Sphingobium yanoikuyae: one gene and its partner. The main gene of each other region encodes a partner of the protein of the gene in region 2 in a complex. Links are inferred from orthologs where the notes say so. Each region holds a gene or a part of one and is shown on either strand. Other genes may lie near its edges. The genes, in order: rpsG and tig.

What was found.
Region 1: the proteins of tig (region 2) and rpsG are in contact, whole or in part, in a crystal structure (PDB 3GTY), measured with the Thermotoga maritima proteins. The link is inferred for Sphingobium yanoikuyae from one-to-one orthologs. Residues at the interface, in WP_004081061.1 of Thermotoga maritima: Glu122, Val124, Val129, Leu130, Tyr133, Glu188, Gly259, Ile262, Tyr263, Glu266, Ser270, Glu273, Gln274, Glu277, Arg308, Gln311, Ile312, Ser315, Tyr316, Glu325, Arg329, Arg336, Leu363, Phe366, Trp367, Arg373, Leu377, Arg381, Leu384, Glu387; in WP_004081843.1 of Thermotoga maritima: Lys34, Lys52, Lys55, Glu59, Arg62, Gln63, Glu66, Asn67, Lys69, Val71, Arg95, Ala109, Lys110, Lys111, Gly112, Arg113, Pro114, Glu117, Glu121, Ile124, Ala125, Tyr127, Asn128, Asn129, Thr130, Gly131, Lys135, Asp139, Arg142, Met143.

Annotation. Positions count from the first base shown.
Region 1 is NZ_CP053021.1:3,980,759-3,996,307, forward strand. Bases 4,073-6,937 are described here. They hold rpsG (30S ribosomal protein S7), read right to left. Parts: upstream 5,808-6,937; coding sequence 5,337-5,807; downstream 4,073-5,336. Other genes in these bases: fusA (elongation factor G), read right to left, coding at 4,073-5,179; rpsL (30S ribosomal protein S12), read right to left, coding at 5,823-6,194; HH800_RS19220 (putative bifunctional diguanylate cyclase/phosphodiesterase), read left to right, coding at 6,553-6,937. Also shown: rplD (50S ribosomal protein L4), read right to left, coding at 1-219; rplC (50S ribosomal protein L3), read right to left, coding at 223-975; rpsJ (30S ribosomal protein S10), read right to left, coding at 1,263-1,571; tuf (elongation factor Tu), read right to left, coding at 1,779-2,969; more of fusA, read right to left, coding at 3,107-4,072; more of HH800_RS19220, read left to right, coding at 6,938-8,829; HH800_RS19225 (M23 family metallopeptidase), read left to right, coding at 8,997-10,187; HH800_RS19230 (bactofilin family protein), read left to right, coding at 10,168-10,554; HH800_RS19240 (hypothetical protein), read left to right, coding at 11,187-12,026; HH800_RS19245 (hypothetical protein), read right to left, coding at 12,115-12,729; HH800_RS19250 (helix-turn-helix domain-containing protein), read left to right, coding at 13,053-13,355; HH800_RS19255 (hypothetical protein), read right to left, coding at 13,686-14,141; HH800_RS19265 (RlmE family RNA methyltransferase), read right to left, coding at 14,836-15,510; HH800_RS19270 (Ppx/GppA phosphatase family protein), read right to left, coding at 15,507-15,549.
Region 2 is NZ_CP053021.1:2,615,472-2,631,067, reverse strand. What follows is about bases 11,205-14,116. They hold tig (trigger factor), read left to right. Parts: upstream 11,205-11,821; coding sequence 11,822-13,411; downstream 13,412-14,116. Other genes in these bases: HH800_RS12825 (hypothetical protein), read left to right, coding at 13,668-14,116; HH800_RS12840 (hypothetical protein), read right to left, coding at 11,354-11,554. Also shown: HH800_RS12910 (efflux RND transporter periplasmic adaptor subunit), read left to right, coding at 1-14; HH800_RS12905 (efflux RND transporter permease subunit), read left to right, coding at 18-3,197; HH800_RS12900 (efflux transporter outer membrane subunit), read left to right, coding at 3,200-4,618; HH800_RS12895 (methylated-DNA--[protein]-cysteine S-methyltransferase), read left to right, coding at 4,713-5,252; HH800_RS12885 (hypothetical protein), read right to left, coding at 5,523-5,909; nth (endonuclease III), read right to left, coding at 5,988-6,647; dapB (4-hydroxy-tetrahydrodipicolinate reductase), read right to left, coding at 6,652-7,416; HH800_RS12870 (fumarylacetoacetate hydrolase family protein), read left to right, coding at 7,526-8,209; HH800_RS12865 (polyhydroxyalkanoic acid system family protein), read left to right, coding at 8,233-8,532; HH800_RS12860 (hypothetical protein), read left to right, coding at 8,595-8,906; HH800_RS12855 (NAD-dependent deacylase), read left to right, coding at 8,923-9,621; HH800_RS12850 (FecR family protein), read right to left, coding at 9,628-10,608; HH800_RS12845 (RNA polymerase sigma factor), read right to left, coding at 10,577-11,182; more of HH800_RS12825, read left to right, coding at 14,117-15,077; HH800_RS12820 (glycosyltransferase family 2 protein), read left to right, coding at 15,120-15,596. UniProt on the Bacillus subtilis protein: Involved in protein export. Acts as a chaperone by maintaining the newly synthesized protein in an open conformation. Functions as a peptidyl-prolyl cis-trans isomerase.

The DNA of each region.
Region 1 (15,549 bases), 1.4 Mb from region 2 along the record:
ACGAGCGGTTCCGCCGCCCTTCTGGCGACCGAACTTCTTGCCGGTGCGGGCGACATCCGAACGCTCGCGCGTGCCGCGGGCAGTGCCACGACGCTTTTCGAGCTGCCAGGTGACGACGCGGTGCAGAATGTCGGCGCGGGGCTCGAGGCCGAAAACGGCATCGTTGAGCTCCAACTCACCGGCAGCTGCGGCGTCGAGGGTCTGTACATTGACCTTCATGGTTTAGCCCTCCTGGCCTTCGGTCGCTTCGGGAGCGGCCGCTTCCGCGGGCGTCTCGGCCGGCGCGGCATTGCTGTTTGCAGCCTGCTTCAGGCTGGCGGGATAGGGCGCGTCGGCGTGACGGGGAACCTTCACGGCGTCGCTGACGGTCAGCCACGTGCCCTTGGCGCCCGGAACCGAACCCTTGACGAACAGCAGACCACGCTCGACGTCCGTGCGGACGATCTCGAGATTCTGCTGGGTCCGCTCACGATCACCCATGTGACCGGCCATCTTCTTGTTCTTGAAGACGCGGCCCGGATCCTGACGGTTACCGGTCGAACCATGCGCACGGTGGCTGATTGACACGCCGTGGGTGGCGCGCATACCGCCGAAGCCCCAGCGCTTCATAGCACCGGCAAAGCCCTTACCCTGGGTGTGACCGGCAACGTCGACCAGCTGGCCAGCGACGAAGTGGTCAGCGGCGATTTCAGCGCCGACGTCGAGGAGCGCATCCTCGGCGACGCGGAATTCGACCAGACGCGCCTTGGGCTCAACTTCCGCCTTGGCGAAGTGACCGCGCTGCGGCTTGGCGACATTCTTGGCCTTGGCAACGCCAGCACCCAGCTGAAGGGCGACATAACCGTCGCGCTCGACTTCCTTACGTGCGACGACCTGCGTACCCTCAAGGCTGAGGACCGTGACGGGGACGTGACGTCCGTCGTCCTGGAACAGGCGGGTCATCCCGACTTTCTTAGCGATCACGCCAGTGCGCATCACTGATTACTCCCATAGAGGCCCGCCATAGCAGCGGGCGTATCCAACGAAAAAACCGCTCAGCATCTCTGCTTCGCGGCCCAACCCAATGCATAGATCACCCCGTCCGGGTTGGATGCCGATCCCTCTCGGGAAAGGCGACGGGGGACCAGGACCACGCGCCTTGGCCGGTTCACCGGCGGGCCGTGCGGTATCCCTTGTGTCGTTTGAGCTTCCGCCTCTCCAGAGAAGAGGAACAGAATACCCGATACCCCGCCTACCTTACGGAAGGCGGGGACTTGCCGACCTTAGGCCAGCTTGATTTCGACGTTCACGCCGGCAGCCAGGTCCAGCTTCATCAGCGCGTCGACCGTCTGCGGCGTCGGCTGCACAATGTCAAGCATACGCTTGTAGGTGCGGACTTCGAACTGCTCGCGCGACTTCTTGTCGATGTGCGGACCACGGTTGACCGTGAACTTTTCGATGCGCGTCGGAAGAGGAATCGGACCGCGAATGAGGGCGCCGGTGCGGCGGGCGGTTTCGGCGATGTCGCCGGTCGCCTGATCGAGCACGCGATGATCGAACGCCTTGAGGCGAATGCGGATGTTGCTGTCCATTGTTCCTGTACCGATGCGAAAGAGCCAATAACCAGCGCATTTTCATGAATCAGCCGGAGCAGCCGTTGATTTACAAAAACACGCCAACAAAAAAATATCCGCCCCGTTTTGCCCTTCTAGCTCATTCGAGCCGGAGAAAGGCGATCCGGGGCGGGTAAAAAACTTCAGCGGCGCGAATCGGGCGATTCGCGCCGCTGCGGTCCTATATTACTTCGAGATCGTGCCGACAACCCCTGCGCCGACGGTACGACCGCCTTCACGGATGGCGAAGCGCAGACCCGAGTCCATGGCGATCGGAGCGATCAGCTTGACGCCGAGCTTCACGTTGTCGCCAGGCATGACCATCTCGGTGCCCTCGGGGAGGATCACTTCGCCGGTCACGTCGGTGGTGCGGAAGTAGAACTGCGGACGATAGTTCGCGAAGAACGGGGTGTGACGGCCGCCTTCTTCCTTCGACAGCACGTAGACTTCGGCGTCGAATTCGGTGTGCGGGGTGACCGAGCCGGGCTTGGCCAGAACCTGACCACGCTCAACTTCTTCACGGCCCACGCCACGGATCAGCGCACCGATGTTGTCGCCGGCCTGGCCCTGATCGAGCAGCTTGCGGAACATTTCGACGCCGGTGACGGTGGTCTTCTTGGTGGGCTTGATGCCGACGATTTCGACTTCTTCACCAACCTTGACGATGCCGGTTTCGACGCGGCCGGTCACGACGGTACCACGACCCGAGATCGAGAACACGTCTTCGATCGGCATCAGGAAGGGCTTGTCGACCGGACGGTCGGGCTGCGGGATCCAGCTGTCGACGGCAGCCATCAGCTTCAGAACGGCGTCGTGGCCGATTTCCGGGGTCTTGTCCTGCAGGGCAGCGACAGCCGAACCGGCGATGACGGGAATGTTGTCGCCGTCGAAGTCGTACGAGCTCAGCAGCTCGCGGATTTCCAGCTCGACCAGCTCGAGGATTTCGGCGTCGTCGACCAGGTCGACCTTGTTCATGAACACGACCAGCTGGGGAACGCCGACCTGCTTGGCGAGCAGGATGTGCTCACGGGTCTGCGGCATCGGGCCGTCGGTAGCCGAAACGACCAGGATCGCGCCGTCCATCTGGGCGGCACCGGTGATCATGTTCTTGACGTAGTCAGCGTGACCCGGACAGTCGACGTGCGCGTAGTGACGGGCTTCGGTCTCATACTCGACGTGGGCGGTCGAGATGGTGATACCGCGCTCGCGCTCTTCGGGAGCCTTGTCGATGTTGTCGTACGAGGTGAAGGTCGCACCGCCGGTTTCGGCGAGAACCTTGGTGATCGCCGCGGTCAGCGAGGTCTTACCATGGTCAACGTGACCGATGGTGCCGATGTTGCAGTGCGGCTTATTCCGCTCAAACTTAGCCTTAGCCATTTTATCCTACCTTCTAATCAAAATCAGCTTGGGTCTGACCGCTCGGCCGCGCCTCGCGAAGGCGCGTCCATAGCAGCATATTCACAGATTACCAGCCCCTATCCGAGCCGATTGCACGGCCCGGACAGGGAAACTCGTCAGGCCATCTTCGCCTTGACTTCGTCCGCAACATTCTGCGGCACTTCGTCATAGTGCGAGAAGATCATCGAGTAGTTCGCGCGGCCCTGGGTGAAGGAACGCAGCGAGTTCACATAGCCGAACATGTTGGCCAGCGGGACCATCGCCTCGACCACCTGCGCGTTGCCGCGCGTATCGGTGCCCTGGATCTGGCCACGACGGCTGTTCATGTCGCCGATGACGTCGCCCAGATATTCTTCCGGGGTCACGACTTCGACCTTCATGACCGGCTCGAGCAGGGTGATGCCCGACTTCTGCGCCGCTTCGCGCATTGCGGCGCGGCCGGTGATTTCGAACGCCAGCGCCGACGAGTCGACGTCATGGTACGCACCGTCATAGAGCAGCACTTCGAAGTCGATGATCGGGAAGCCGATCAGCGAACCGGTGGCAGCGGTTTCGCGCATGCCCTTTTCGATCGCGGGGATATATTCCTTGGGAATGTTACCGCCCTTGATCTCGTCCTTGAAGACGAAGCCCGAACCACGCTCGCCGGGGGTCAGCTTGACCTTGATACGGCCGAACTGACCGGTACCGCCCGACTGCTTCTTGTGGGTGTAGTCGACGTCGACGGCCTTCTTGAGATACTCGCGATAGGCCACCTGCGGCGCACCGACATTCGCCTCGACCTTGAACTCGCGCTTCATGCGGTCGACCAGGATTTCGAGGTGAAGTTCGCCCATGCCCTTGATGATGGTCTGGCCCGATTCGTGATCGGTCGAGACGCGGAACGAGGGATCTTCAGCGGCCAGGCGGTTGAGGGCGACGCCCATCTTTTCCTGGTCGGCCTTGGTCTTGGGTTCCACCGACAGTTCGATGACCGGCTCGGGGAATTCCATCCGCTCCAGGATGATCGGCTGGCGCTCGGCGCACAGCGTATCACCGGTGGTGGTTTCCTTCATGCCGGCCAGCGCGACGATGTCGCCGGCATAGGCGGTGTCGATGTCTTCACGGCTGTTCGCATGCATGAGGAGCATACGGCCGATCTTTTCCTTCTTGTCCTTCACCGAGTTCAGGTAGGTGCCCTTGGTCAGGGTGCCCGAATAGATGCGCAGGAAGGTCAGCGAGCCGACGAACGGGTCGTTCATGATCTTGAACGCCAGGCCCGAGAAGGGCGCGTCGTCCGAGGTCGGACGGCTGTCGGGGGTTTCGCCGTCCATCTTGACGCCCTGGACGTCTTCGATGTCGAGCGGGCTCGGCAGATAGTCGACGACGGCGTCGAGCAGCGGCTGAACGCCCTTGTTCTTGAACGCTGAACCGCACAGCACCGGCACGAAGGCGTGACCCAGCGTACCCTTGCGGATCAGCTTCTTGAGGGTCGCGGTGTCGGGCAGATTGCCTTCCAGATAGGCTTCCATCGCGGCATCGTCCTGCTCGACGGCAAGCTCGATCAGCTTTTCGCGATATTCGGCAGCCTTGTCGGCGAGGTCGGCCGGAATTTCTTCATAGTAGAATTCGGCGCCCAGGCTCTCATCCTTCCAGATGATCGCGCGGTTCTCGACCAGGTCGACCAGGCCCTTGAAGTCCGACTCTGCGCCGATGGGCAGATACAGGACGGCCGGGGTCGCGCCCAGACGGTCGATGATCGTCTGCACGCAATAATAGAAGTCGGCACCGGTGCGGTCGAGCTTGTTGATGAAGCACATCCGCGGAACCTTGTACTTGTCCGCCTGGCGCCACACGGTTTCCGACTGCGGCTCAACGCCGGCAACGCCGTCGAACGCGGCAACCGCACCGTCGAGCACGCGCAGCGAGCGTTCGACTTCAATGGTGAAGTCGACGTGGCCGGGGGTGTCGATGATGTTCAGGCGATGGTCGTTCCAGATGCAGGTCGTTGCAGCCGAGGTGATGGTGATACCACGCTCCTGCTCCTGCTCCATCCAGTCCATGGTCGCGGCGCCGTCATGGACTTCGCCGATCTTGTAGGACTTGCCGGTGTAGTAAAGGATACGCTCGGTCGTGGTGGTCTTGCCGGCGTCGATATGCGCCATGATACCGAAATTGCGATAGCGTTCGAGCGGATGGCTGCGGGCCATGATGCTTCTCCGTTGCCGGCGCGCCGGCGGTTGGGGATTCGTTAATTCTGCGCGTGGCCCCTAAACCAATCCGTTCGCCATGGGTAGCCACCCACGGCGAACGGACCGATTTTGGAAACCAAATAACAAGGCGGGCACATAAGCGCCCGCCCTGCTGTTACCAGCGGTAGTGCGAGAAGGCGCGGTTCGCTTCCGCCATGCGGTGCGTATCTTCGCGCTTCTTGACGGCATTGCCGCGGTTGTTGGCAGCGTCCAGCAGCTCACCCGACAGACGGGCAGCCATGGTGGTTTCGCTGCGGTTGCGCGAAGCCGTGATCAGCCAGCGGATCGCCAGCGCCTGGGCGCGCTCGGGGCGCACTTCGACGGGGACCTGGTAAGTCGCACCGCCGACGCGGCGGCTGCGGACTTCGATGCCGGGCTTCACATTGTTCAGCGCGTCATGGAACATGCCGATCGGGTCCTTCTTGGACTTCGCTTCGACAGTGTCGAGCGCACCGTAAACGATGGACTCGGCGACGGCCTTCTTGCCGTCCTGCATGATGCTGTTCATGAACTTCGACAGCACGATATCACCGAACTTGGGATCCGGCAGGATAACGCGCTTTTCGGGGCGACGACGACGTGACATATTACTGTTCTCCCCTTACTTCGGACGCTTGGCGCCGTACTTCGAACGGCTCTGCTTGCGATCCTTGACGCCCTGGGTATCCAGAACGCCGCGAAGAACGTGATAGCGCACGCCCGGAAGATCTCGCACACGGCCGCCACGGATCAGCACGACGCTGTGTTCCTGGAGGTTGTGGCCTTCACCCGGGATGTAGGTGATGACTTCGCGCTGGTTGACCAGACGCACCTTCGCCACCTTACGGAGAGCCGAGTTCGGCTTCTTCGGGGTCGTCGTGTAGACGCGGGTGCAAACGCCACGCTTCTGCGGGTTCGCATCCATCGCAGGGACCTTGGACTTGGTCTTCTGCAGTTCGCGGCCCTTACGGACCAGCTGGTTGATTGTTGGCATGAAGCCCTTCACCTTTTCAGTTACTTTACCGGACGCCACCTGCGTTCCTGACCGGCCGGAATCACGAAAATTCCGAACGGCAAAGGCCCCCGACGGACAAGATCCGCCCGGAGCCGCAGGGACAGCCGATAATGTTCAGCTCTAGTGCTTGCCCCGGAAAGCGGCGGGAAAACGAGTCTTCCAGACGCATAGCGCGGGGCAGCGGCCCTATAGCGACGGGGGACGGAAGGGTCAAGCACGGCGCCCGAAGGCGCACGGAGATGCGCGCGCCACATAGTGAATGACATTTTATCATTTTGCTAACATGCTGCAGATTATGGGATCTTTCCCCGCAGCCCCATATCCAGATGGACCAGTCGTGATTGCACTTTCCCGCATTAGCGGCGAGTTCCACAGCCCGGAACGGGAGGCCGCCTTCCAGGCCGATCGACTGCCCGAATCGCGTCGCCACGCCCATCTGCTCTTCGCCTTGTCGGCGCTGCTCAACACCCTCTTCCTGCTGAGCGACTGGCGCTTTGCCGGGACGCCCCATTTCTGGGTCGCGGTGCCCGCCCGCCTGGTCGTGGTGTTCTGGTCACTCGTCAGCCTGGGCCTGTGCCGCTACATGCACAGCTTCAAGGCAGTCGAGCGCATCTGTTTCGTCTGGCAATGCATCACCGCCATCGGTGTCGCCTTCCTCGTCTCCTCGCGCAGCGACATCGCCATCTTCGTTCTGGTGATGCTGCCGCTCGTCTTCTACCTGGTGGTGCCGACCAGCTTCCGGGGAAATGTCGGCGGCGGCCTGGGCTGCGGCGTCGCGCTGCTGATCGGTTATCTGGCCCCTGCGCCTCTATCGCCGACCATGCCCGGCATGATCATGGCGGTGCTGATGCTCCATTGCGGCATGTGGATCGCGATCGCCCGCACCAACCGGTTGCAGCGCCTGGAATGGACCGCCAGCCAGGACGCGCAGGCCGCCCGCGTCGCCCTCGCCGCCAATGGCGAAGCGCTCGAACGGCTGTTCATGACGGTGCCGTTGCCGCTGATCGTTATCCGCGACGACGGCACCGTCCTGCGCATGAACGATTCCGCCACACGCAACCTGGGCACCGCAGACGATGTCGCCCGGCTGGCGCTGATCGTCGACCATGCCCCGCCGCTGCGCCTGCTTGACCGACTGACGCGGGGCGACAGCATCGACAATGACGAATGCTGCCTCGCCAATGACGAAGGCATCATCCGCGATGTCCTGCTGGGTGCCCGCCCGATCCTGCTCGCCGGCGAACAATGTATCCTCGCCAGCATCGTCGACATCACCGACCGCAAGCAGGCCGAACGCCATCTTGCCCATCTGGCGATGACCGACGCCCTGACCGGCCTCGCCAACCGATCCCATTTCATGGCCAGCCTGATGCAGGCGGCCCAGTCGACCGAACGATCCGGCGGCCAGATGGCGGTCGTGCTGATCGACGTCGACGAATTCAAGCGGATCAACGACAGCGCAGGTCATGATGCGGGCGACGCTCTGCTGTGCGCCGTGGCGGAACGGCTGCGCGACTCGGTGCGCCCCGCCGACATGATCGCCCGGATGGGCGGCGACGAGTTCGCCGTCATCCTCACCCGCCTGCGCGGCCTGGCCGACCTCGACACCATCCTCAGCCGCATGATCGCGCGCCTGCACATGCCGCTGCGCCATGGCGGGCGCGACATTGATTGCCGCGTCAGCATGGGCGTCGCCCTCTATCCCGACCATGCCGGCGACATGATCGACCTGATGAAGCATGCCGACATCGCGCTGTATGAGGCGAAGAATAGCGGACGCGGGCGCGCCTGCCTGTTCGAGCCCGGCCTGCTGGAAAGCTGGCAGACCGAGGCGCGGATGCTGGAGCGGGCACGCGATGCGCTCGCCCATGCCCAGCCCGTGCCCTGGTATCAGCCCAAGGTCGACCTGCAAGACGGCCGCGTCATCGGCTTCGAGGCGCTGCTGCGCTGCGTCCGTCCGGACGGCACGCTGATGATGCCCGACCAGATATTGGCCGCCTTCGAACATCCCGAACTGGGCCGGAAGATCACCGAACGGATGATCGACCAGGTGCTGGCCGATTGCCGGGCCTGGACCAGCGCCGGCATCGATTTCGGCCATGTCGCGGTCAATGTCCCCGGCGTCGAACTGCACGACCGCGCCTTCCCCGACCGGTTGCTCGCCCGCCTCGCCCATGCCGATGTCGAACCGCGCCGGATCGAGCTGGAAGTCACCGAATCCGTCTTCCTTGGCCGCAATGTCGATGTGGTGGAACGCAATCTTCAGCGCCTCAGCCAGGCGGGCATGGCCATCGCCCTCGACGATTTCGGCACCGGCTATGCCTCGCTGTCCCACCTCAAGCAGTTTCCGATCGACGTCATCAAGATCGACAAGGGCTTCGTGCGCGACCTGGAAACCGACCCGGACGATGCCGCCATCGTGCGCACCGTGCTCAATCTCGCCTACAGCCTGGGCGTGAAGACCGTCGCCGAAGGCGTCGAAACGATTGAACAACTGGAATATTTGCGATCAGGTGGTTGCCATTATGGCCAGGGCTATTATTGGAGCGCTGCCGTTCCGGCATCGCAATTACCCAGCTTTCTTGAGCCTTCCCGCTTCGCCCGCCGAAGCTGAAGCGCATCACGAAAAATATTTTCAAAGCCAGGGAACCAAATGGGACGAAGATCATTTCGTCCCGGTTTAGCTTCGACTCGTCACGAGTCCGCGGCTGCGGATTCGCGCGTCCGATCTTCTTTTGCTACCGGCCCGACTCACCGAAATAAATAGTTACGGGGTCGCAATTGTCGCAGCGCAAGAAGAAGGGGGTCGCCACCCTCTGGGCCAGGCTCAGTGCCTTGTGCCCGGAGCGGGAAATCTTCCTGCGCTCGGGCGGCCAGGTAAAGTTCATCCGCATTTCCAAGCGCGCCCAGTTGCTGGCGCTCGGCATCCTGTCGACCGGCCTGGTCGGCTGGGGCGCCGTCACCGTGTCGATGTTGGCGAGCAGCGCTGCCGTCGCTCATGACCGCGCGATGCTGGATGCCAAGGGCGCGGCCGTGGCCAGCAAGGCACGCAAGGTCGATGGCTATCGCAAGTCGGTGAACGACCTCGCCCATGACCTGGAAGCGCGCCAGGACTTCATCGACGATCTGTACAAGACGCATTTTGGCGAGCCCGGCGACGCTGCGGCCAATGCCCCGGTCGGCAAGGCCGACGCCGCGACCGACAAGGCCGCCAATGGCAAGCTCGACACCAAGATCAGCATGGCGCCCGAAGCCGCACCGCTGATGCAGGTCGATGCCCGCCAGCGTCGCTTCGCAGCCCTGCTGACCAGCGCCGTCGAAGCCCGCGCGCAGAAGGCCGCCGCCGCGATCCGCAGCTTCGGCCTCAATCCCGACGCGCTCGCCCGCAACGCGGCCCGCGCCCAGGGTGGCCCGTTCGTCCCCTGGCATGGCGACGAGGATGCGATGCCGGCCGAGCTGGAAAAGCTCGCCACCGCGCTTTCTCGCATGGAATTTCTGGAAACCAGCCTGCTGCGCATCCCGTCGGGCCAGCCGACCGGCACGCCGATGCTCAGCAGTTCCTATGGCTATCGTCGCGACCCGTTCAACGGCCACGCCGCCTTCCATGCCGGGCTCGACTTTCCCGGCCGCTATGGCCAGCCGATCCTGGCCGCCGCCCCCGGCAAGGTCAGCTATGTCGGCCAGCGCAGCGGCTATGGCAATGTCGTGGAGGTCACCCATGGCAATGGCATCATGACCCGCTACGCCCATCTGTCCGGCTTCAACGCCCGTGTCGGCCAGCAGGTCGCGCGCGGTGACCAGATCGCCCGCATGGGCTCCACCGGCCGCTCGACCGGCACGCATCTTCATTTCGAGGTGCGCGTCAACGGCGATCCCATCAATCCCCGCCGTTTCCTCGAGGCCCGCAAAGATGTTCTCCAAGTCCAGCAAATCGCCACGGCCCGTCTCGCCGATGTCGGCAACCGGGGCTAAGCACACCCCCTTCTCGCTGATCGGCAGCGACGTGACGATCACCGGCAATCTCGCCGCGACCGTCGACCTGCATGTCGACGGCGTGATCGACGGCGACATTCGCTGCGCCGCGCTGGTCCAGGGCCCCGACAGCCGCATCATCGGCCATGTCACCGCGCAGAGCGCGCGCTTGGCGGGCCTCGTCGACGGATCGATCAGCGCCGAGGAACTGGTGGTCGAAAGCACCGCCCGCATCACCGGCGACGTGACCTATGAGCGGATCACGATTGAGGCCGGCGGCCGGGTCGAGGGTCGCTTTGCCCATAAGGATAATGGCCCGGTCGCGGCCGCCGACCTCAAGCTCATTACCAGCGACAGCGCAGCCTAAGCACTCAGTTGACCGGCGCCCGCCGCCGGTAGCTCAGCGCCTCGGCCACATGCACCCGGCCGACCTGCTCCGCGCCGGCCAGGTCGGCGATCGTGCGCGCCACCCGCAACACCCGCGTATAGCCGCGCGCCGACAGCTTCATCGCGGCGGCGGCCTGTGCCAATAATTGCCGCCCGGCCTCGTCCGGCCCGGCCACATCCTCCAGCCGCTCGCCATCCACCTCGGCATTGGTCCGCACCTTGCTGCCGGCATAGCGCCGGGTCTGTAGCGTGCGCGCCGCCGCGACGCGCGCGGCCACCTCCGCCGATCCCTCGGCCGGCGGCGGCAGCACCAGGTCGGCCGCCGTCACCGCCTGCACCTCGACATGTAGGTCGATGCGATCGAGCAGCGGTCCGGACACCTTCGCCTGATAATCGCTGGCGCAGCGCGGCGCGCGCGAACAGGCCAGGGCCGGGTCGGACAGATGGCCACAGCGACAGGGATTCATCGCCGCGATCATCCCTATAAACAACAGGAACTACTTTGCCTTTGTCCGCTGGAGGCACGCCCGCGGGATTGAGCGCAACGCGGAGCTCACTAAGGACGATATTGATGACCTCGTTAAAGACCTGGAAGTCGGCGGCATCGTCGGATTGCCCCCATATCGGCAGCGGCTCGGAGAACTCATCCAGAAAATTGAGACGGGTGAGTTCGAAATTCCCTTCTATTGCAAAGGGAACAAGAAGTACGCCCGGAAAGAGCCGCTCGCCAATGCGCTCGGCGCACCTCACACACGGAGTCTTCCGGCATCCGTTTCGCATGATTTGGATGACTTCATCCGCGGACAAGGCCTTTCAATCCAACCTCGCAAAGGCGCGGGCCAAGACGATGAGGAAGATGATCTGGTCAACGAAATCGAGGAAGGTGCGCTTTCGGAGAATCGGATAATATCATTCCTGACTGCGCCGCAGTTACTATTCTATTATCGAAAATATCTTACCCATGATCCGATCAAATTCGAGCCGTTTGAAGGCGAGGATGGCATCTCGAAGATTGCTAAATCGATCTGCCGTGTCGCTGCGGAGCGATCTTTTACCACACCAGCATATCAGGCCTGCTTTCTCGTCAATCAAGCAATAACCTGGATCACAACGTATTTTGATGAGATTCGAGATTTTACTAATGATCTCGATGAAACTATTAAAAAGTACGAGGCGCTCAATCATTGGCGGCCCACAGAAGCGGCTTTCAATGAGCGGCTAAGAGAGGATCGGGACAAATACACCACGGCGCCGGGCAGTTGGTGGCCGATCCACCCGTCTTACTTCGCGGCACCTGGTTGGACAACGAATGTCAGTGAATACCGACCGGCGCTGCGTCCGGTCTTATTTGAGTTGCTCGCTACACCTATTTGCGCACTTTGCTCATCCATGGCGCCCGGGCAGCATTACCGTCACTGGCGCGCAGCGAAACCCCGCTGGGACGTTGGTTGACAGGAATGATCGAGCGAGGAGTTCATACGGCCGATCTCGAAAGCGGCCTGTTCGTCCCCGCCAGGCCAAATTTCTATCCGAACGACCATCATCCCGGAATGACGTCGCTGAAATTCTTTGGCGGCTTTGCTCGCTTGAAATCTGGAGTAAATACCTCTGCTGTGACTTGCCGGCGAAATTCGCGAAGGGTGCGAAACGCTTCCAGCATAGCGATAATCTGCCCCTCTGCGGAACTCTCCGTCCATCTTCGAAGAAACGTCTTGAAGCCGATGCCTTCAGCCACCTCAATCCGAAGTTCGTCAAAGAGTGCATACGCGTCGCCTACCGCGCGAAGCCAAGAAGGCTTAACCTGAGCCTCCTCATGGAACGACGTTTCTGGGCTACTATTTGGTCGATAGTCGGTCTTCTCTATGACCACGCCGCGGAGGCGCCGATTGAGGGCGTTCGCGGCATTCCGATAGAGGCGGAGCTTTTCCGCCTCACTTGTCGGACTGGCTTCTAGGTTCTTCCACTTAATAGTGATGGTCCCGGACGTTATGCTTCCAGCGTCGTCGAGCGTCCCCCAACTGATGTCCGCGACGAGCCGCTGACTGTTTCGTCTCACATTTATGAGGCCGATCTTTGCGCCCGGAGGCAATGCTCCGACCCAATCCGGTCTGAAAGGCGACGTCACGTACTCGTAACTTAAAAAGTCGGTTTTCATTGCGTGGACCTGAGTGTGCGGCGCGTCGCCTCAGGCATCAGGAATGCCAAACAGGAGGTGGACCCCCACGATGCATGCTCAAGGCGTGTTTCTTGAGAAGTGTCCGCGACGAGATTCATCTTGAGGCTCCCACTATTTTCCTGTGCATCGGCTTGCCGAAGCGATGGCCGACATTCCCTACGGCCCACGAGGATCAGCACGATGAGCGCCTCTTCCCAAACGAGTGGGTGTGAGGCTGTTCGCTAGGAAGTGTCGGTCCGACCTGCCTATCGAGTGTGCTAACACATAGCGCCATATATGGCGTGGCTATATATGGCGTTGCCGTGATTGCAAGTATTTCGTTGAACGGCCAAGTGTACAGCACGGCCCAAAAGAAGCTCGCAGCGACCATTCGCAGCCTGAGAGAAGCCAAAGGCGTCTCTCAGGAGCGATTCGCGCAACTCGCAAACGTGGAACGCGCTCGTTACGGACGTATCGAGCGAGGGGAGCTCAACATCTCGCTCAACGTCCTATTCGCGTTAGCGGCGGGCCTGGGTGTGAAGCCTTCCGAAATCCTCGGAGAGATCGAGCTCACCGATTGCCAGCCCGACTCGGTTGGTCTTGAACCTGAAGAAACTCGGGCATAGCTTGAGTCTGGGCGGACTTTCGGCGGGAACCAGGGGCTCAAGAGAGCCGGCAGCACGATCGTTGTCGTGATCCGTGGCTAATCGATGGCGAACACCAATGTCCCACCATCTATCAAGAAGTAGAATCCTTCTGACTTGAAGGGAATCGCCAATCGCCAAATCGAAGTTGCGCGACAAGGCAAATCGACGATCTTGTCCGTGGCATCTGACGCTGGATCCGCAACAAGTGCTGCGCGAATTATGCCGCACCACATGGAAACGGGAGGTTGCGGGACGACAGGTATTTCTCGTGGATCAGGTTAGTTGCCGCCCCTGGCCATCCGGCTCGTGCTACTGTTCGCTGTCATCCGTATTAAACAGGTCACGCAGTTGGCCGAGTTCAAGACCGACGAATTCATCGATTGAAAAAACGTTTGGACGGGCGATCGCATACTCGGGTGAACCAACCACAACCAGGACTGGCGGATATCCGCCGTAAGCGGCGGGGTCAGACATATCTCTCCCCAAACTCGCCGCAAACGCGTCGGATCGCATCAGCCCTTCCAAAGAATCTGCTGAAATAATTTGCACCTGCGTCGGATTGATGGAGTTTTCAGCAATCTGTTCAATCATCTTCGCGCCAGCTTCGACAATATCATTTTGCCCGCCAGCGTCGACTATTATCGCCTTAAAGTCAGATTCCAACAACTTCCTTTCGACTTGCTTCAGCGCGATGTCATTGCCTGTGGATGAGACTATCTGGATTAGGTCTAGCATTTCGAAAACCTCAAAAATTTCGAGTGCCACCTTAGTCGCTAATTAGAGCATCTGCGGCCAGACCTCTAAATGTCCCAAAATGAGAAAAGCAACCGCCAACGTTGATCGACAACAAAACCCGCTCAGGCGCTGCCTCATCTCACGTCTGTGACCCCGCCTGTCACAGGTTCTTGAGCGGCACCAGGTGTCTGATGTGTAGCCTCAATGACAAAGTGGCCCCATGGAGCCGTCTTCAGCCCCCTCAGGCCTTGCCGCACACGTTGGCTGTGGCGCTAAGGAAGTGCCGCCTTCGGCGGTTGCGACCAGGGAAGTTCGAATATAAAATTCGAACTTCCCTGGTCACTCAGATTTTATGGCAGCCTATCAATTCGGCGGTGTCAAAAAAAACAGGCTTTTCCGATACCTTAACCCAAATTGATAGGTTTCAGAAACGTGAGAGGCACGCCTTCCTTGGGCAGGTCGGCGGGGGAGAGATTGACGGTGATCCGCTTGGGCGGCAGCGACAGGCCGATCGCGGCGATCGCATTGCGCACCCGCTCGCGGCTTTCGGCCACCGCCTTGTCGGGCAGGCCGACGACGATGAAGGCGGGCAATCCCGGAACAAGCTGGCACTGCACCTCGACCGTGCGCGCCTCCAGGCCCAGATAGGCCACCGTCGAAACCGTCGCTACCAAAGGCCCCGCCCCCTTCTTCCCCCATGAAGGCGGCCGATCGCTTGTCCCCGTTACTCTTGCGCGTCCGGCCGTCCCTTGAATCCCTGCGCCACGACATACCATTCGACGCTGCCCTTGCGGCTCGCCGGCGGCTTGGCATGCTTGATCGTGGTGAAATGCTTCTTGAGCACCGCCAGCAACTCCGCATCGGTGCCGCCGGCAAAGACCTTGGCGACGAAAGTGCCGCCCTTGCGCAGATTCTGCACGGCGAAATCCGCCGCGGCCTCGACCAGCCCCATGGTGCGCAGATGGTCGGTCTGGGCATGGCCCACCGTATTGGCCGCCATGTCGGAAATCACCAGGTCCGGCTCCTGCCCCAGCGCCTCGCGCAGCAGGTCCGGCGCCTTGTCGTCCATGAAGTCCATTTCGAACAGGGTGACGCCGGGAATCGGATCGACCGGCAGCAGGTCGATGCCGACCACGGCCGCCTTGGGCGCCATCTTGCGGATCACCTGTGCCCAGCCGCCCGGCGCCACGCCCAGGTCGACGACCGCGCGCGAGCCCTTCACGAAATGGAATTTCTCGTCCAGCTCGATCAGCTTGAAGGCGGCACGGCTGCGCCAGCCTTCCTGCTTGGCCTTGTGGACATAGGGGTCGTTCAGGTGCCGCTCCAGCCAGCGCACCGACTGCGCGGTGCGACCCTTGGCGGATTTCACCCGCACCTTGCCTGCGCCAGAACCCCTCACGTCGTTGCTCCATGGCGGTCCATCAGGCCGCGCAATATG
Region 2 (15,596 bases):
GCGAGGCGCACTAAGCCATGGCCCGCTATTTTATCGACAGGCCCATCTTCGCATGGGTCATCGCCATCGTCATCATGCTGGCGGGCCTGCTCGCGATCCGGTCGCTGCCGGTCGCGCAGTTCCCGGAAATCGCCCCGCCGGCGGTGACGATCCAGACCACCTATCCCGGTGCTAACGCCCAGACGCTGGAAAGCACGACGACGCAGATCATCGAGCAACAGCTCAAGGGCATCGACAATCTGCGCTATTTCTCGTCCACCAGCGATGGTTCGGGCAATCTCAACATCACCCTGACCTTCGAGCAGGGCACCGATCCTGACATTGCGCAGGTGCAGGTACAGAACAAGCTGTCGCAGGCGACCCCCCTGTTGCCGCAGGAAGTGCAGCAACAGGGCCTGCGCGTGGGCAAGTCCACGTCCAGCTTCCTGCTCATCATGGCGGCCTATTCCGACGACGGCATCCATGACCAGGAAGACGCGGCGGACTTCATCGCGTCCAGCCTCCAGGATCCGCTGAGCCGCGTCACCGGCGTCGGCGATACCCAGCTGTTCGGTTCGCAATATGCGATGCGCATCTGGCTCGACCCCTACAAGATGGCCAATCTGGGCGTGACCACCGGCGACGTGAAATCGGCGATCACCGCGCAGAATGCCCAGGTGTCGGCCGGCCAGATCGGTGGTTCGCCTTCGCCCAAGGGCCAGGCGCTCAACGCCACCGTCACGGCCCAGTCGCGCCTGCGCACGCCGGAGGAATTCCAGAATATCCGCCTGCGCAGCAACAGCGACGGTTCGGTCGTGCTGATGAAGGATGTTGCCAAGGTCGAGCTGGGCGCGGAAACCTATGGTTTCGGCGTGAAGTTCAACGGCCATCCGGCATCGGGCTTCGGCATCAAGCTGGCACCGGGCGCCAACGCGCTCGACACGGTGGAAGCGGTCAAGGCACGCGTTGACCAGCTGTCGAAGAATTTCCCCAGCTGGGTCAAATATGACTTCCCGGTCGACAACTCGACCTTCGTCAAGCTGTCGGTGGAGCAGGTCGTCCATACCCTGTTCGAAGCCGTGCTGCTGGTGTTCGTCGTCATGTTCCTGTTCCTGCAGAACTGGCGTGCGACGCTGATCCCGACGATTGCGGTGCCGGTGGTGCTGCTGGGCGCGCTGGCAATCCTCAGCGCAGCCGGCTTCACCATCAACACCCTGACCCTGTTCGGCATGGTGCTGGCGATCGGCCTGCTGGTCGACGACGCGATCGTCGTCGTCGAGAATGTCGAACGTCTGATCCAGGATGAAGGGCTGAGCCCCAAGGAAGCGGCCAAGAAGTCGATGGACGAGATCAGCGGCGCGCTGATCGGCATCGGTCTGGTGCTGTCGGCGGTGTTCCTGCCCATGGCCTTCTTCGGCGGCTCGACCGGCGTCATCTTCCGCCAGTTCTCGATCACCATCGTGTCGTCGATGATCCTGTCGGTGCTGGTCGCGTTGATCCTGACCCCGGCGCTGTGCGCCACCATCCTCAAGCCCGCCTCGCACGGGCATAGCTGGAATGGGCCGATCGGTTCGATCCTCGGCCGCTTCTTCGACTGGTTCAACCGCACCTTCGACAAGGGCGTGGTGCGCTATGGCAAGGGCGTCGAGAAGGTCGAGCGCAGCTGGGTCCGGACCATGCTGGTCTATGGCCTGGTGGTGGTCGGCATGGCCTTCATCTTCCTGCGCCTGCCCAGCGGCTTCCTGCCGGACGAGGACCAGGGCATCATCATCAACCAGGTGTCGCTGCCCGCGGGCACGACGCTGGAAGAGACCGAGCGGGCCCTCGCCCGGATGCGCGACCATTATCTGGTCGACGAGAAGAAGAATGTCTCGGCCGTGTTCACGGTCGCCGGCTTCGGCTTCGTGGGCCAGGGCCAGAATGTCGGCATCGTCTTTGCCCGCATGAAGGACTGGCATGAACGGTCGGGTGCGGACAATCGCGTGCCCGCGATCGCCCTGCGCGCCAATATGGCGTTCCAGAAGATCTCGTCGGGCATGGCCTTCGCCTTCGTGCCGCCGGCCGTGCAGGAACTGGGCAACGCGTCCGGTTTCGACTTCCAGCTGCTCGATCAGGCCAATCTTGGTCATGAGAAGCTGCTGGAAGCCCGCAACCAGTTGCTGGGCATGGCGATGGGCGACAAGCGTCTGGCGCAGGTCCGTCCCAATGGCCTGGAAGATACGCCGCAGCTGAAGCTGAATGTCGATCAGGCCGCAGCCGGTGCGCTGGGCATCGCCCAGTCGGACGTCAATGACACGATCAGTACCAATCTGGGCGGATCCTATGTCAACGACTTCATCGACCGCGACCGCGTGAAGCGCGTCTATGTGCAGGCGGATGCACCGTTCCGTACCTCGGCCGACGCGATCAACGCCTATCATGTGCGTGGCAGCACGGGCGTGATGGCGCCGCTCTCCGCCTTCTCCACCACGGAATGGGTCCAAGGCCCGGCCCGTCTGGAACGCTATAATGGCGTGCCGTCGATGAACATCCAGGGCGCCCCGGCACCCGGCGTGTCGAGCGGCACCGCGATGCAGGCGATGGAAGAGTTCGCGGCCAAGCTGCCGGCCGGTATCGGCTATGCCTGGAACGGCATTTCCTATGAGGAACAGACCTCCGGTGGACAGGCGCCCTATGTCTATGCGCTTTCCATGCTGATCGTCTTCCTCTGCCTGGCTGCGCTCTATGAAAGCTGGTCGGTGCCGATTGCGGTCATGCTGGTCGTGCCCTTGGGCGTGCTCGGCGCGGTGATCGCGGCGACGCTGGCGGGCCTCAACAACGACATCTATCTGCAGGTGGGCCTGATCACGACCATCGGCGTGTCGGCGAAGAACGCGATCCTGATCGTGGAATTTGCCGAAGAGAAGATGCGCGAAGGGCTGCCGCCCGCCAAGGCGGCGCTGGAAGCGGGCAAGCTGCGTCTGCGGCCGATCCTGATGACCAGTTTCGCCTTCATCTTCGGCGTGCTGCCGCTGGCCGTGTCCAAGGGCGCGGGCGCGGGTGGCCAGAACGCCATCGGCTGGGCCGTGGTCGGCGGCATGCTGTCCGCCACCGTCCTCGCCATCTTCTTCGTGCCGGTCTTCTTCACCGTGGTGAAGCGGTTGTTCCGCGAACATCATGAAGGGGAAGAACAGCGTAACGCCGACGGCGAAACGCCGAACGCACCGCAGGAGGCATAAGAATGTTGCGTAATATCAAAGCAATGTCGGTCGCCTCTCTGGCGCTGACGCTGGCCGCCTGTGACATGGCGCCCAAATATGCCCGCCCCGAACTGCCGGTGCCGCAGGCCAGCCCCCAGGGGCCGGCCTATGCGGCCGCGGCGGACGGCGGCGCGGCGATCGTACCGGCCGATACCGCCTGGCGCGATTTCTTTACCGACCCGCGCCTGGTGCGGGTGATCGAGACGAGCCTCGCCAACAATCGCGACCTGCGGATCGCGGTGGCCAATGTCGAGCAGGCACGGGCACAGTATAAGGTGCAGCGGGCCGATCTGCTGCCGACCGTCGGGGCCACCGGCACGGCGACCTATTCGGAACAGCCATTGGTCCAGTTCGGCCAGAGCCAGCGCCTCAACACCGACGTCTATCAGGCACAGGTCGGCATCTCTGCCTGGGAAATCGATCTGTTCGGCCGGGTGCGGAACCTGACCAAGGCGGCGCAGGAGCAATATTTCGCCTCGGTCGAAAACCGCAATGCGGCCCAGACCGCATTGGTGGCGGAAGTGGCGACGGCCTGGGTGAACATGGCCGCCGATCAGGAATTGCTGTCGATCGCGCGGACGCTGGCGACCGCGTTCAAGGAGACGCTGGACCTCAACAAGGCCCGCTTCGACAAGGGCATCGCGTCCGAACTGGAAGTGCGCGAGGCACAGACCAGCTATGACCAGGCGCGGGCCGCCATCGCCAGCGCTACCACGCTGGTCGCGCAGGACCAGAATGCACTGAACCTGCTGGCGGGCACGACGCTCGGCAGCGAGGATCTGCCCTCGGCCCTGCCGGAAGGCCATGTCACGCTCGACAATCTGCCGGCGGAACTGCCCTCGACCCTGTTGCTGCGCCGGCCCGACATCGCGTCGGCCGAGCATCAGCTGATCGCGGCCAACGCCAATATCGGTGCGGCGCGGGCGGCCTTCTTCCCGCAGCTGTCGCTGACGGCGGCGCTGGGCACGGTCAGCCTTGGCCTGTCCGGCCTGTTCAAGTCGGGCAGCGACACCTGGTCGGTGGCGCCCAGTGCGACCCTGCCGATCTTCGACTTCGGCCGAAACAAGGGCAATCTGCGTTATGCCAGGGCGACCTATGACGCGATGCTCGCCACGTATGAAAAGAGCGTGCAGACCGGCTTCCGCGAAGTCGCCGATGCGCTCGCCCGGCGTGGCACGATGACCGATCAGGTCGAGGCGCAGACCTCGCAGCGCGATGCCGCGCGCAAGGCCTATGACCTGACGCAGGCCCGCTTCCGTGCGGGTGTCGACGGCTTCCTGCCGACCCTGGTGTCGCAGCGGACCCTGTCGAGCGCGGAGCAGAGCCTGGTGACGACGCGTCTGGCGCGGCTTACCAACATGATCGAGCTGTATCGTGCCATGGGTGGTGGCCTGAAATGATGCGGCCTGCCGCTTGCGGACTTTGACCGCAAGCGGCAGGAAGCGGGGGCGGGGATCATCGCCTATCTCCAGCGATGACGCATGGAGGATGACGATGACCCTGGCCTGTATGACGATGCCCTCTCCGGTCGGCGACCTGACGCTGGTTGCGAGTGACGAAGGATTGATGGCGGTCCTGTGGCCCGAGGATGATCCCGCCCGCGTCCGCCTGGGCGCCCGCTCCGAAGCGACCGACCACCCGGTGCTGCGCGACGCGGCTTCCCAGCTATCGGAATATTTCGCCGGCCAGCGGCAGCATTTTTCCGTCCCGCTGCATTTTCAGGGCACGGATTTCCAGCGCCAGGTCTGGGCCGCGCTGCTCGACATACCGTTCGGCGAGACGCGCAGTTATGCCGACATCGCCCGCGCCATCGGCCGCCCGACCGCGACCCGTGCCGTCGGCGCCGCCAATGGCCGCAACCCGATCTCGATCATTGCGCCCTGTCACCGGGTGGTCGGCAGCAACGGCGCGCTCACCGGCTTTGCCGGCGGCGTCGAGACCAAGAAATATTTGCTCGACCTGGAGAAGGGCGGGGACAATCTTTTTTCGTTCGCGCCAATGCCGGTTGCCGATGCTGGCGCGAGATCGGTTTAGGCCGCCTCGTCATCATGCGTTGATCGCATCACGGCTCAGAAATCGACCAATCGGCGCCAGCGTTCCGTAACGCTAAAATAGGAAACTGCGCGTCAGCCAGCCGATCTATGCGGCGGTTTGGTGCACCCAAGTGGATTCGAACCACTGGCCTTTGCCTTCGGAGGGCAACGCTCTATCCAGCTGAGCTATGGGTGCGTGACGCTGGTCAGAAGGGGCGCTTAGCAAAGGGCTTCGAACCGCGCCAGCCACAAAATCACCTGTTCCCGAAACTTATTTCGGGGCCTTCATCATCGGCTGGAATTTGCCCAGGCCACAGCTGGCACCCGGTTGCAGGCCGGGGCCGGCATTGAACAGCACGGTGATGATGTCGACCGAACAGAGCTGGGACATGCTGGTGCGATAGGAAAAGCGCCGCTCGAAGCCCAGGCTGGGGCAGCTGTTGGGCAGGCTGTTGCGGTAGATCTTCTTGCCGCTCACCTCGAAATCGATGGTGCGATCGTCGCGCACGCTGCTCGACCGGATCTGGCTTATCGAGATGCAATCGACCGGATCGCCGCTGGGCACGTAGGGATCCGGCTTGTCCTTGGTCTTGGCCAAAGCAGGTGTCAGGCCACAGGCCAGCAGCAGGCCGGCGGTGAGAATGGGGCGGATGGACATTGTCTCTCTCCTTCGTGCTGACGAGACGATTCGCGGAGCTGATTTCCGTACCGATCCTAGCACCGCCGTCCGGCGCGATCAGGCGGCTTTTGCGATGCTGCCGGGTTCCGGCGTCTTGGGCTTGAAGCGGCACAGGTCCGACACGATGCAGCGCCAGCATTCGGGCTTGCGCGCCTTGCAGACATAGCGGCCATGCAGGATCAGCCAGTGATGGGCGTCGCGGCGGAAGGGCTGGGGCACGCGCTTTTCCAGCTTGTCCTCGACCGCCTGCACCGTCTTGCCCGGCGCCAGGCCGGTGCGGTTGCCGACGCGGAAGATATGGGTGTCGACCGCGAAGGTTTCCTGCCCGAAGGCGGTGTTGAGCACGACGTTGGCGGTCTTGCGGCCGACGCCGGGCAGGGTGGTCAGCGCGTCGCGATCCTGCGGCACCTCACCGCCGAAATCGCGCGCCAATATCTCGGACAGGGCGATGACATTCTTCGCCTTGGTGTTGAACAGGCCGATCGTCTTGATGTGCTGCTTGAGCGCATCCTCGCCCAGGTCGACCATCTGCTGCGGCGTTTCGACCTCGCGGAACAGGGCGCGGGTCGCCTTGTTGACGCCGACATCGGTGGCCTGCGCAGACAGGGTGACCGCGACCAGCAGCTGATAGGCATTGCCATATTCCAGCTCCGTCACCGGCGCCGGATTGGCCTCTGCCAGGCGGCTGAAAAAGTCGAAGATCTGGCCCTTGTTCATGGCATCAGAGCCCCAGCACGCCCTTCATGTCATAGCGGCCGACCGGCTGGCCGGCGAGCCAGCGGGCGCCCTTGATCGCGCCGCGCGCGAAGATGTTGCGGTTTTCGGCGCGATGGCCCAGTTCGATCCGCTCGCCCTCGGTCGCCAGGATGACCTGATGGTCGCCCGCGACCGATCCGCCGCGCAGCGCGGCAAAGCCGATCGCGCCCTTCGCCCGCGCGCCGGTGATGCCGTCGCGGCCACGTTCGCTATGGTCGGCCAGCGTGATGCCGCGTCCCTTCGCCGCCGCTTCGCCCAGCAGCAGCGCGGTGCCGGACGGCGCGTCCACCTTGTGGCGGTGATGCATTTCGACGATCTCGATATCCCAATCGTCGCCCAGGCTGGCGGCGGCCTTCTCCACCAGCGCAGCGAGCAGGTTGACGCCGAGCGAGGTATTGCCGGTCTGCAGCACCGGGATGCGGACCGCCGCCTGGTCGATCAGCGCATGATGCTCAGCTTCCAGCCCCGTCGTGCCGATCAGCACCGGCTTGTTCGCGGCGATGCAGGCGTCGAGATTGGCGGAAAGCGCGGCTGGCACGGAAAAGTCGATCAGCACATCGGCCGCCTGTGCCAATGCCTGCGGATCGCTGGTGATCGCGACGCCCGGCGCCAACTCGCCGCTGCCGTCGCGATCGGTGCCGCCCGCCACGGTCAGCCCGGCTTCCGCCGCGGCCTGCGCGATGGCGCGGCCCATGCGCCCGGAGGCGCCGAAAATCCCGATGCTGGTCATGCCCTGATCCGTTCCTTGGCTATAAGTCAGCGCGCGATGCCAGAGCGGCGCGGCTTTGTCATCCGGCACCATGAATTTCTTGGGAAAGGCGACCGACCATGGCTAAGAGATGGCCATGCTCGATCTTCCCCGACTCTCCGTTCCGACCCTGCCGATCGACGGCAGCGCCGATCGCTTTCCCGTCCGCCGCATCTTCTGCGTCGGGCAGAATTATGCCGAACATGCGCGCGAAATGGGCGGCGATCCCGATCGCGCGCCACCCTTCTTCTTCACCAAGCCGGCCGATGCCGTGGTCGAGAATGGCGCATCGCTGCCTTTCCCCCCGCGCACGCAGGATCTGCATCATGAGGTTGAACTGGTGGTCGCGCTCGGCGCGGGCGGCACGGATGTCGCGGTCGAGGATGCGCTGGCGCTGATCTATGGCTGGGCGGTCGGCATCGACCTCACCCGCCGCGATATGCAGGCGGTTGCCAAGAAGGCGGGGCGTCCCTGGGACATGGCCAAGGGCTTTGATCGCTCCGCGCCGATCGGCCCGATCCATCCCGGCACGCCGCCGGCCAGCGGCGCCATTGCGCTCAGCATCGATGGCGACCCGCGCCAGTCGGGCGACCTGTCCGACATGATCTGGTCGGTGCCCGAAATCATCGCCAATCTCTCCACCTATGTGGAACTGGCGCCCGGCGACCTGATCTTCACCGGCACGCCTGCCGGCGTCGGCCCGATCGCGCCCGGCCAGGCGGTGCAGGCGACCATCGCGGGCCTGCCGCCGCTCGACATCGCCTTTCAGAACTGACCATCAGAACAAGGACAAACAGGATGGATATCGACATTCCCCATGATCTCGGCCGTGACGAAGCCAAGCGCCGGGTGGAGCAGGGCCTGCCCAAGCTGGAGCAGCATATCCCCGGCGGCGGCACCATGACCGCCACCTGGCCGTCGGACTATACGCTGGACATGGAAATCTCGGCCATGGCCCAGACCATCCCGGTCAAGCTGCTGATCGAGGAGGACAAGGTGCGCGGCACCGTATCGATCCCGATGTTCCTCAAGATGATGTCCGGCCCGATCTCCGACTTCATCAAGACCAGCGCCCAGAAGATGCTGACCAAGGCGTAAGACAATGGCGCGGCCCTTGCGGCGAGGTTGAGCGGCCGTCCCGAACAGGAAAAGAGGTAAGGATGGATCGCTCAGGCCGGGATGTAGCCCTTCCGATGGAAATGCAGGGGCTCTGGATCGATGCGGATGATCCGACGGTCGAACTATCGGTAGACGGTGGTGAGGTCGCCTGCTTCGGCCGCATCGTGTCCTATGACTATAAGCTTGTCGCCACGGATGACGATGTGGTGACGGTCAGCCTGAAGGTCGATGATGAGGAGCGTGAGGATGATTTTCAGCGCGCCAATGTCACCGAACTGGTGATCACTCCAGAAGGCGAGATGCACGCCTATAATGTCCGGTTTGCCAGCCAGTTCATCCGGCGCAACAAATGAAGGGGGCGAACGTCGCATGACCGACATCCGCAACATCGTCATCCTTACCGGCGCGGGCATTTCGGCCGAGAGCGGGCTTGCCACCTTTCGCGGGCCGGATGGCTTGTGGGAGGGGCATCGGGTGGAGGATGTCTGCACGCCCGAAGCGCTGGCGCGTAATCCGGCCTTGGTGCATCGCTTCTATGACGAGCGGCGCGCGAAGCTGGCGGAGGTGGTCCCCAATCCCGCGCATGAGGCATTGGCCGCGCTCGACCGCGCCTGGCCGGGCGATCTGCTGATCGTCACCCAGAATGTCGATGACCTGCATGAGCGGGCCGGGGCGAGCCGGTTGCTCCACATGCATGGGGAATTGCAGTCCGCCCTCTGTGCCGCCTGCGGCAAGGCGGTGGCCTGGGCCGATCCGCTGCCGCCCGGCAGCGTCTGCGCCGGTTGCGGCGCGCCCAGCCTGCGGCCCGACATCGTCTTCTTCGGCGAAATGCCCTATGATATGGAGCGGATCGAGGAAGCGCTGGCGCAGGCCGACCTGTTCGTGTCGATCGGCACGTCGGGCGCGGTCTATCCGGCCGCCGGCTTCGTTCAGATGGCGCGTCATTATGGCGCTCGAACGCTGGAGCTCAATCTCGATCCGTCGGCGGGCAGCAGCTATTTCGAGGAAAGCCGGCTTGGCCCGGCAAGCAAACTTGTGCCCGAACTGGTAAGCGACCTGCTCGGCTGACCGGCCTTATTCGCTGGGCGCTGCCATGATGTCGGCGCCATCGGGTTCATCGCGATAAAGCAGCATCACCGATCCATCCTCGCCATTTACCGCGCGGATCGGCAGGCTCAGTTGCAGCGCGGAGAGGAATTCCTTGCTGTCGCTGACGCGGAAGCGCCCGCCGACCCGTAGCGAGGAGACGCGCGCGTCACCGATCAGGATCGGCGCGCGGCGATAGCGGTTGAACTCGCTGACCGCCTGCTCGATCGTTTCCCCGTCCAGCTCGACCATCTGGTCGCGCCAGGCCGTGCGCTGGTCGATCAGCTTGGGGCTGAGATGGGTGAGGTCGATGCTACGCGACTGGATCACGGCGCCGCTGCCGGCGCTGACCTTTTCCAGCCCGCTATTGCCCGAATGGACCGTCACCGTGCCTTGCGTGACGGTCAGTTCCACCACCGACGGGCGCATGCGGACGTTGAAAGCGGTGCCGACGGCGCGGATCTGGGCCGATCGCACCTCCACGTCGAACGGGCGGCCCTTGTCATGGGCCACGTCGAAGGAGGCTTCGCCCTTCAGTACGCGCACCTTGCGGCCGATGTCGGTGAAGCGGACTTCCGCCTCGCTATTGCTGTTGAGGTGCATGATGGAGCCGTCCGCCAGCGCGACGTCGCGGATCTGGCCGACCGCCGTCTCATAACGATCCACGCCGCTGAAAGTGCGGATGGTGACGATCGCGGCGACGATGAAGAAGGCGATGGCGATGCCGGCGGCGATCATGATGTTGCGCGACAGGCGGCGCTGCTGTTCCTCGCTGACGATCGCTTCGAGCGGGGGCAGATTGACTTCGGCAGCGGCGCTCTTCAGCCGCTCGGCCGCGTCCCAGGCGGCTTCGGCGCGGGCAAAGGCCACGCCATGGCGCGGATCGGCCTCGATCCACGCACATATCTCGTCTTCGTCCTGGGGAGTAGGGTCGCTGTTAAGCCTGGCCAGCAGGCGCGCGGCTTCCAACGCGATCGCGTCCCTGTCCCCGCTGTTTGAACCTGGTCCCGACGCCTGCACGTTCGAAATCCGTTTCCTCACGTTCTGCCCAGGCCCGCATAACTATGCCGATCGCTTTGGCCAGATGTTTTTCAACAGTAGAAACGGACAGAGACATTTCCTCCGCTATTTCCAGCATCGATTTTTCGTGAATACGGCGAAGAATGAAGACGCGGCGGCACTGGGTGGGCAGCGAATCGACGATCGCCTCGACCTGGCGGAGCGCCTCGCGGGCGTGGAGCTGTGCCTCGATGGTGTTTTCGCCGCCCAGCAATTCCAGATCGGCGATCGTCTCGAAGCTCACCACCTTGTTGCGGCGGGCGGTGTCGATGACGAGGTTGCGGGCGATGGTGAAGAGATAGGCGCGCCCGGTGGTGACATTTTCCCAGTTCTCCGTGGCATAGGCACGGGCAAGAACTTCGGCGACCATATCCTCCAGCTCGTGGGTGGAGGGCAAAATGCGACGCAGGCGACCCCTCAAGGCAGCTTCCTGCGGCAAAATCACGGTCTTGAACCACTCTAGCTTGGCGCGAACCCTATGCACGTCGACCCCCTTTTATGTCAGCGCGCCTCTCCTGAATTTCTTTTTGTTGTCACATTTCAATCATGGATTCCGGGGGGTGTCCAGCACGTGATTACGCATATTCCGTAATCCGCCATAAAAAGTTCCACCCTGTTGCAAAAAAGTTTTCAGGGGCCTTCTTTTGTTGCGTGGTTACGAAATTATGTCAGGCGGAACCTCGTCCGGCGCGCTGTCGGGCTGGTCATAATCGGGTTCGCTGGGGATGATTTCGGGCGGCTCGTTGATCGGAGTCTCGTCCGGAGTCGCGGGGGGCGGCGTTTCGGGCGGCGACTGGGGTTCGATCCGGTCGGGCGGGGGCAGGGTGTCGGGCGCTGGATCGGGCTGGGTGGCCATGCTATGCTCTCCTGCAAAGAAGAAGCTACGCGCGGGCAAGGACGCCGGTTCCACCAATGCATCCATATCCCTTGCTCTCGCCAATGCTTTTCTCTATGCCGCGCCGACCGGCGACCGATGCGGGCGTGGCGAAACTGGTAGACGCGCCAGATTTAGGTTCTGGTATCGCAAGATGTGGGGGTTCGAGTCCCTTCGCCCGCACCAGTGTCAGGCTTGGCTTGATCCGGCGCCAACGAGATTCAGCTAAGAAAGCGTTTGAGAGAAGAGATGCAGACTGTCGAGACGTTGAACGAGGGCCTGAAGCGCGCCTACACCGTGACCATCACGTCGAAGGATATCGACGCCCGCGTTGAGAAGGAAGTGCTGGCGATTGCGCCGCAGGTGCGCATGCCCGGCTTCCGCCCCGGCAAGGTGCCGGCGAACCTCGTCAAGAAGATGCATGGTGAAAGCCTGCAGCGTGACGCGCTCAACAATTCCATCCAGGAAAGCGTTCAGAAGCTGATCGCCGACCAGAAGCTGCGTCCCGCGATGCAGCCTTCGGTCGAGCTGGACGAAAGCTTTGAGTTCGGCAAGGACGCGCAGGTCAAGGTGGAACTGGAAGTTCTGCCCGTGATCGAAGCACCGAGCATCGACGGTCTGAAGCTGGAGCGCCTGACTGCCGAAGTCAGCGACGCGCAGGTCGAGGAACAGGCCGGCCGCATCGCCACCCAGCAGGGCGCTCTGGAAGAATATGCCGCCAGCCACAAGGCGAAGGACGGCGACACGCTGGTCATCGACTTCGTCGGCAAGGTCGACGGTGAAGCGTTCGAAGGCGGTTCGGCCGAAGGCGTGAAGCTGAAGATCGGTTCGGGCCAGTTCATCCCCGGCTTCGAAGAACAGCTCGGCGGCGTGAAGAAGGGCGAAGAAAAGACCATCGAAGTCACCTTCCCCGAAGATTATGGCGCCGCGCACCTCGCCGGCAAGGCCGCGACCTTCGACGTGACCGTGCAGTCGGTGCTGAACGCCGACAAGCCCAAGCTCGATGACGACTTCGCCAAGTCGCTGGGCCTGGAAGGTCTCGACCAGCTCAAGGATCTGCTCAAGGGCCAGATCGAGCAGGAGCATAACGGCCTGACCCGCACCTACATGAAGCGCAAGCTGCTCGACCAGCTGGCCGCTTCGCACGACTTCGACGTTCCGCCGAGCATGGTGGAAGCCGAGTTCAACCAGATCTGGCAGCAGCTTCAGCATGAAGCCAGCCATGAAGCCGATCCGGAAGCCGCTCTGGCCGAAATGGAAGCCGAGAAGGAAGATTATCGCGGCATCGCCGTGCGCCGCGTGCGCCTGGGCCTGCTGCTGTCGGAAATCGGCCAGGCCAACAATGTCGTCGTTTCGGACAATGAAATGAACCGTCTCATCATGCAGGCTGCCCAGCAGTACAGCCCGCAGGATCGTGAGCGTTTCGTGCAGTATGTCCGCCAGGATCCGATGGCCGCCGCCCAGCTGCGCGCGCCCCTCTATGAGGACAAGGTCGTCGACTTCCTGTTCGAAAAGGCGGAAGTCAGCGACCGCGCTGTCAGCCGCGAAGAACTGGAAGCTGCGATCGAAGCCGAAGATGGCGATCTGAAGCCCCACGTCCACGGTCCGGGCTGCGGCCATGACCACGATCATGACGACAAGCCCAAGGCGAAGAAGGCCGCTGCCAAGAAGAAGGCCGAGCCCGCCGAGGCCGAAGCCGAGGAAGCGCCCGCCAAGAAGGCTCCGGCCAATAAGGCTGCCGCCAAGAAGGACGAAGCCCCGGCTGAGGAAGCTGCCGCCGAGGAAAAGCCCAAGGCGAAGAAGGCTCCCGCCAAGAAGGCCGCTGCCAAGGCTGAATAAGCCTTTCCAGCCAGCAAATCGGAACGCCCGCTCTTCCCCACAGGGAAGGGCGGGCGTTTTGCATGGGCGCGCGGGTGATTGGCTATGAGCCCTCGGCGCGAACGCCGGGATCATACGCGCTTTTCCTGATCTTTATTTTTGCGCTGCAATATATTCTGATGAAGGCCCGAAACTAGGGATCAGGCGATGAACTGATCGCGGAGGGCTTATGCAAGTCGTCAAGGGCGGTTCTGGTCGGGGTCTTGGGCAATTGCTGATGAACAGGTGGCTCCTGGTGGGCGTCTGCCTGTTCCTGTTTCTCGCCTTCTTCCTCCTGCGCTTTCCCGGTGAGCCGAACAGCGACAGCAACAGCCAATATCATCAGATCGTCACCGGCCGGTTCAACGACTGGCATCCGCCGCTGATGGCGCGGATCTGGGAAGCGCTGACCCTGTTCGGCGCGGGCACCGGGCCGATCTTCGCCTTCGACACGATCTTCTACGGCTGCGGCGTTGCGCTTCTGGCCAGCCTGCCGGCGCGACGCGGCCGGTGGCTCTGCGCCTATTGCATGATCTTCCTCGCGGCCCAGCCGATGCTGCTGATGATGAGCGTCAACATCGCCAAGGACATCATGATGGCGGTGATGCTGCTGCTGGCCGTGGCGATCATCGGGGCGGTGCAGGAAGGGCTCGTCGCCGCGCGGCCGGCCCGGACGCTGTGCTGGGTGCTGGCGCTGCTGATCGTCGTCATGGCGGCGCTGGTCCGCAGCAATGCGGTGTTCCTGGTTGCGCCGATGCTGGTCTTTGCCGGCCGGCCGGCGCTGATGGCACGGCCGGTGCTGATGCTGGCGCTGTCTGCGGTCGGCGGAGTGCTGCTGGTCCCGGCCAGCAATATCGTCAATCATCGCATCCTTGGCGCATCGGATGCCGGGGCGATCCGTTCGCTGCAGATATTCGACATCGCTGGCATCATGGTGCGGGGCGGGGATGATGTCCTGGCCGATCTGCCCGGCGCGCAGGCGCTGACGCAGGATGTCCATCGCTGCTACAGCCCGATCATGTGGGACACGCTGGCCTATGCTCACTGGAATTGTCATGTGCTCAAGAATGTCGAGCAGGCGATCCGGGATGGCGGGGGCGCATCGCTGTCGTCACGCTGGACTGGCGCGATCCGGCATCATCCGCTGGCCTATCTGCGCCATCGCCTGATCCATTATAATTCGACCCTCTATTTCTGGGTGCCGGTCCGTCATACCGAAGCCGTGCGCAAGTTGAACACCGCCGGCAACCGCGGCGGATCGTTCAAGAACCGGTTGCTGGACCAGGTCCGCTATTCGCCGCTGACCTCGCCCGTGATGATGGTCGCCATCGCGCTGGCGCTGCTGCCCTGGATCATTGCCGCGCTGCGCGCCTCGCGCGATGCGCTGCTGCGTGTCTGCGCGATATTGATATGGCTTGCCTTGATATATACAGGCACCTTCCTGCTTGTCGGGGTGGCGACCGATCAGCGCTATTTCTTCTTTACGACATTGGCGGTTTGCTTGGCCCTGCCGCTCGCATTGTCCGATGCGACGATAAGGGCCATGATGCGGCGACATTCGGCATTGGCGGTGGCAACGGTGGGTGTGCCGGCAGCCATATTGGCGCTGACCGTCGTTGCGCGATACATGTTGCCGCCGCCGGTCTGACGGGCGGCGGCCATATTTGGTCAGCATAGGTTGGGGCAATTTATGGATATGGACAATCTTTCGAACATTGGCGTGGGCCATCCCCGCGTCGCCGTTATCCTGCCCTGCTACAATGAGGCCGGGGCGATCGTGCAGACGGTGGAGGATTTTCGCCGTGCGCTGCCCCATGCCGAAATCTATGTCTTCGACAATAACAGCAGCGATGGCAGCCGCGAACTGGCGGCCGGCGCGGGCGCGATCGTTCGCCGCGTGGCGCAACAGGGCAAGGGCCATGTCGTGCGCCGCATGTTCGCCGATGTCGATGCCGATATCTACATCATGGCCGATGGCGACGCGACCTATGAAGCGGCCGCCGCGCCGCAGATGATCGCCGCCATGCTGCAGGATAATCTCGACATGGTGGTGGGCTGTCGCCGCGATCAGGTGGAGGCAGCCTATCGGCGTGGCCATCGCTTCGGCAACTGGGCGCTCACCAGCCTGTTGAAGCAGCTTTTCGGCCGCAGCTTCACCGATATCCTG